2 regions of the Mesorhizobium sp. B2-2-4 genome follow, and region 2 is predicted to be linked to the other one. Evidence: riboswitches for the same ligand, from Rfam matches in the RefSeq annotation. Region 2 holds a riboswitch; the other holds the start of a gene.
What was found. A riboswitch is a leader RNA that binds a small molecule or an ion and turns the genes downstream of it on or off. The one in region 2 is predicted to bind thiamine pyrophosphate.
Positions count from the first base shown of each region.

Region 1: linked by a shared signal. The riboswitch ahead of FJ959_RS15740 (YkoF family thiamine/hydroxymethylpyrimidine-binding protein) and the one ahead of thiB (thiamine ABC transporter substrate binding subunit) in region 2 are both predicted to bind thiamine pyrophosphate.

Region 1 is NZ_VFWB01000005.1:448,238-450,619, reverse strand. It holds gene FJ959_RS15745 (ABC transporter permease) at 1-660, opposite strand, end outside; gene FJ959_RS15740 (YkoF family thiamine/hydroxymethylpyrimidine-binding protein) at 696-1,304, opposite strand; TPP riboswitch at 1,295-1,408, opposite strand; partial or broken gene FJ959_RS15735 (hypothetical protein) at 1,627-1,944, shown strand; gene msrA (peptide-methionine (S)-S-oxide reductase MsrA) at 2,084-2,382, opposite strand, start outside.
Region 2 is NZ_VFWB01000001.1:187,731-190,112, forward strand. It holds gene thiB (thiamine ABC transporter substrate binding subunit) at 211-1,209, opposite strand; TPP riboswitch at 1,252-1,366, opposite strand; gene FJ959_RS00975 (thiamine diphosphokinase) at 1,455-2,099, shown strand; gene FJ959_RS00980 (ATP-binding cassette domain-containing protein) at 2,101-2,382, shown strand, end outside.

The DNA.
Region 1 (2,382 bases), on a different contig from region 2:
GGCGTTGAGCATGTAGATGCCGAGGCCCTTCGCCGCGCCCGCATATTCGGCGAAGATGGCGCCCACGACAGCATAGGTGATCGAGATCCTGACACCGGCGAAGAAGTAGGGCAGCGCCGAGGGCAGCCGCGCCAGGACGAAGACACGCCAGCGCCCTGCCCCCATGGCGCGCAGCATTTGGCCGATCTCAGCCTCCGTCGCCTCATATCCTTCGGCCAAAGCCACCAACATCGGAAAGAAGGTGACCAGCGCCACCAGCATGATCTTGGGCATCAGCCCAAAGCCGAACCACAGCACCACCAGCGGTGCAATCGCCACCAGCGGCAAGGTCTGGCTGACCACGAAGACCGGAAAAAGGGCGCGCCGCAATGGCTGGGAGAAGTCGATCAATATCGACATCGCAAAGGCACCGCCGAGCGAACAGGCAAAGCCTGCGAGCGTGGCACGGAGGGTTGGCACGGCGTTATCGGCCAGCGCGTGCCGGTTGAGCATTGCCTGAGCGAAGACGCGCGATGGCGCCGGGAGGATTGTCGGCTTGATGCCACCAAAGCGCGCATAGAGTTCCCACGCGGCTAGCAGCAGCCCCACCGAAAGCATCGCCGGAGCGGTTCTGGCGATGAGGTCCACGATCGGACGCGAAGGGGCGAACGGGGAGGACACGCAGGTACCCGGAGCGGATGGCGCGGGGCGCGCCGTCAGACGGCGGTGGGGCTGTTGGCCGAGACGGTGACGTCGAGCGTTACGTGGCCGGCACCCGGCCCGAAGCGGCAAAAGGCCTCGTTGAGTGCGGTAAAAATGGCGCCTGCGTCGCCGCGCAACTTTGTGCAGAAATGCTTGGAGCGCTCATATACGCCCGACTGCTTCAGGAAGTCGATGCAGCCATAGATCTCGTCCATGTGGTCGTCGGTGCCCATGACATAAAGCGAGAACTGCGCCGCCGCCGGCTGGCCGGTGGCGGCCACGCCGCGCACGGCGGCGATAGCGGCTTCCTTGCGCGGGCCGAGCGGCCCGGCAGGTCCGCCAAACGCGTCGGAGCGGCAGATCGGATCGTCCGGCTCGCCCGGGCAGCCGCGCGAGATGGCGGCCGAAAGCACGCAATGCTTGCCGCTGCGCGCTGCCGCCACGAACAGGTCGCGCATGGCAGGAAACAGCACCTCGGGCGGCCCGACAAGCAAGGTCGAGATATCGTCGGTCTCGATCCGCAGTCGATCACGATAGGGGTCCAGTGCCCCGAGCGCGCCAAGGATGACGCCGACAAAATCGCCGGACATGGGATATAGGGAAATCTGTGCGCCTGAAAACATCGCCCGCCTCGCTCCGCTGGTATTACCCAGATCAGCTTCTAGGGTCTGTGGGCTTGCCGCCCCCGTCTCAGCCCCGACCGTACGGAGCACCCCTGTGGATGGACGCGTTAAAGCACCAATCGGGCGGCTATGAAAGCTGTTTTTTCAGGACCATCGCCGGAAATGCATTGCGCCAGGCCTGATTTATGGGCGGTTCCGTCGGGCCCGGTCTTGAGGGAAATTTGTCCGGAACCTTAGCCACGACGAGTGGTTGTCCCTATAGTCGCAAACGCGACGAACTTCGTGGAAACGAGCGAAGACTTCACAGAAATGGAGACAAACCATGCTCATGAAAATCCTCGCAGCTTCGGCTCTTACCATTGGTCTCGCGACTTCGGCGATGGCGCAAAGTGCTGGCGGAAACGGCGCCAATAATGGGCCCGGCAGCGGCCAGTCGGTCACGGTCGACCCGAACACGCCGGCATAGCCGAACACGGTGGATCCTGGCACGACCGGCAGCACGACCGTCATGCCCGACGGCATGAATTCGAACGCGGACCGGAACTGTCCGGCCAGCCCACAAGGTGCTCAGCCGGATGCCAGCCACACCGCTCCGGGCACCGCTTCGCCGACTGTCAACGACAAGCATTGCGGCAAGTAGCCATTCGCCGAAACTGCTGGAGAACGCCACGGGGCGTCTGTTCCGTGGCGTTTCCGTCTCTTTATGTTTCACCCTCGCCGAACAGGCAGGCGCCTGAGACGTAAACCGCCATCGGCCTTCGTCTCGGTTCGGGCGCCGTCTACGAAACAGCCTTTTCGCGAACCGGCAGCTTCCAGCCCGGCCTGACGAAATGACAGGTGTAGCCGTTCGGGTATTTCTGCAGATAGTCCTGATGCTCGGGTTCGGCTTCCCAGAACGCGCCGGCCGGAGCCACCTCGGTGACCACCTTGCCGGGCCACAGGTCCGAGGCGTCGACGTCGGCGATAGTGTCTTCGGCGACGCGCTTCTGCTCATCGGTGGTGTAGTAGATCGCCGAACGGTAGCTCATCCCCACATCGTTGCCCTGGCGGTTGCGTGTCGTCGGATCATGAATCTGGA
Region 2 (2,382 bases):
AGCGTCGCGTTCCTTCGCGCCCCCCTCTGTCCTGCCGGACATCTCCCCCACTTGGGGGGAGATTGGCTGCTTCAGCGCTCCACCCTCTCCTGTGACGTCGCCAATTGGCGAAAGCCGTCGTGACGGCCAATCTCCCCCCTCGTGGGGGAGATGTCCGGCAGGACAGAGGGGGGCGCCGTAGAGCACTCATCATTCGATCATACGACCAAACTACTTGCTCATCACCGCCAGCCATTCATCCACCCATGCCTTGCGGTTGGCCGCGACCTCCTCGGGACTGAACAGCAAGGTTTTGGTCGGCCTGACCAGTCTGTCGAAGGCCGGATTGAGCGGCTTGTCGGTCTTGCCGGCCGGGAACATCCAGTTGGTCTCGGGGATGACATCCTGGAATTTCGGCCCGGTCATGAAGGCGATGAACTTTTCCGCCAGCGGATTTTTGGCTCCCGTCGTGGTGATGCCGGCGACCTCGATCTGCAGATACTCGCCCTCCTCGAAGGAAGCGGCCTGGTAGCGCTCGGTGTTCTCGGCAACCATGTGGTAGGCGGGCGAGGTCGTGTAGGACAACACCATCGGCGCCTCGCCCTTGGTGAACAGGCCGTAGGCCTCGCTCCAGCCCGGCGTCACGGTCAAGACCTTCGCCTTGAGCTTGGCCCAGGCCTCCGGCGCCTTGTCGCCATAGACCGACTTCACCCACAACAGCAGGCCGAGGCCCGGCGTCGAGGTGCGCGGATCCTGGATGACGATCTTGTCGTCGGCACTGCCCTCGACCAATTCCTTCAGGCTCTTGGGCGGCGTCTTCAGCTTCTGCGTGTCATAGACGACGGCGAAATAGCCATAGTCGTACGGGACAAAGATGTCGTCGTTCCAGCCGCCCGGCACATTGAGCCCGGCCACGGCGCCATGCGGCGCAAACAGGCCAGTGGCCTTGGCGTCGGCGGTGAGATTGGTGTCGAGGCCAAGCACGATGTCGGCCTTGGTCGCGGCCCCTTCCAGCTTGACGCGGTTGAGCAGCGCGACGCCGTCGGCAACCGAGACGAAGTCGACATCGCAGCCGCATTCGGCCTCGAATCCCTTCTTCACCACCGGGCCGGGCCCCCAGTCGGCGGTGAAGCTCTCATAAGTGTAGACGGTGAGTTTGTCCTTGGCCAAGGCCGGCCCGGAGAGAACCACGACCATTGCAGAGACAAGGGCGTATAAAAGCGTGCGCATCGGCGCCTCCTTCGTTCGGGTTAAAGGAATTGAGGCGTCGGACTGTCCGAAACGTCTAATCCCTCCGCCGGTACAAACCGGATCAGGTTCAGCGGGTTGGCGAGACTGCCTCTCAGCCGGTCCGCGAATATCGCGTCCGGCACCCCGTTAGAGCGCCTCGACACATAGGCCCGGCCGGTGAACCGCGCAAGTGGCTGTTTGCCGGCCTTCCGTTTCCGCTGTCGGGCTGGTAAGGGCCACACGATATGAGCACATTCACCATCCTGCTTGGCGGCGACCTCATCCGCACGCCACGGCTCGACCGTCAGGTCGAGGGGACCCGCGTCATCGCCGCCGATGCCGGCATCGGCCATGCGAGGACGCTCGGCCTTGTGCCGGAACTGTGGGTCGGCGATTTCGATTCCGTGCCCGCCGGCCTGCCGGATGAGTTGGCCGCCGTGCCGCGCCGGACCTTTCCGGCAGAGAAAGACACCACCGATGGAGAACTCGCGATATCGGCCGCCCTGGAGCGCGGCGCTACCAGCCTCGTGCTCGCCGGCGCCTTCGGCGGCAAGCGCGCCGACCATGCCTTCCTGCACATGGCGCTCGCCCTGCGGCTGGCCGGGGCCGGGACAAAGGTGCTGTTGACCAGCGGCGCGCAGGAAGCCGTGCCCCTGGCGCACGGCACGGCCCGCTTCGACTATGCCGACGGCACCCTGTTCTCGATCCTGGGTTTTTCCGAGCTTGCAGGGCTGACCGTCGCCGGTGCGAAATGGCCGCTTGACCGCGTCAAGGTCGCGTTCGGCTCGTCGCTGACCATCTCCAACGAGGTCAAGGGCAGGCTCGAGATCGCGCTGGGAGCGGGCCGCGCGCTGCTGCTCGCCCATCCCTATCCCTTGCCAGAAAGCTGACATGGCGCCGCCTCTTCTCAATCTCGACGGAATAAAACTGACCTTCGGCGGCACGCCCCTGCTCGACGGCGCCGACTTGGCTGCGTCGGCCGGCGACAAGATCGCGCTGGTCGGCCGCAACGGGTCCGGCAAGTCGACGCTGCTCAAGATCGCCGCCGGCCTGATCGAGCCGCAGGACGGCGAGGTGTTCCGCCAGCCATCGGCGACCGTCCGCTATCTGCCGCAAATGCCCGACATGGACGGCTTCGCAACCGTGCGCGCCTATGTCGAGGCCGGCCTCGGT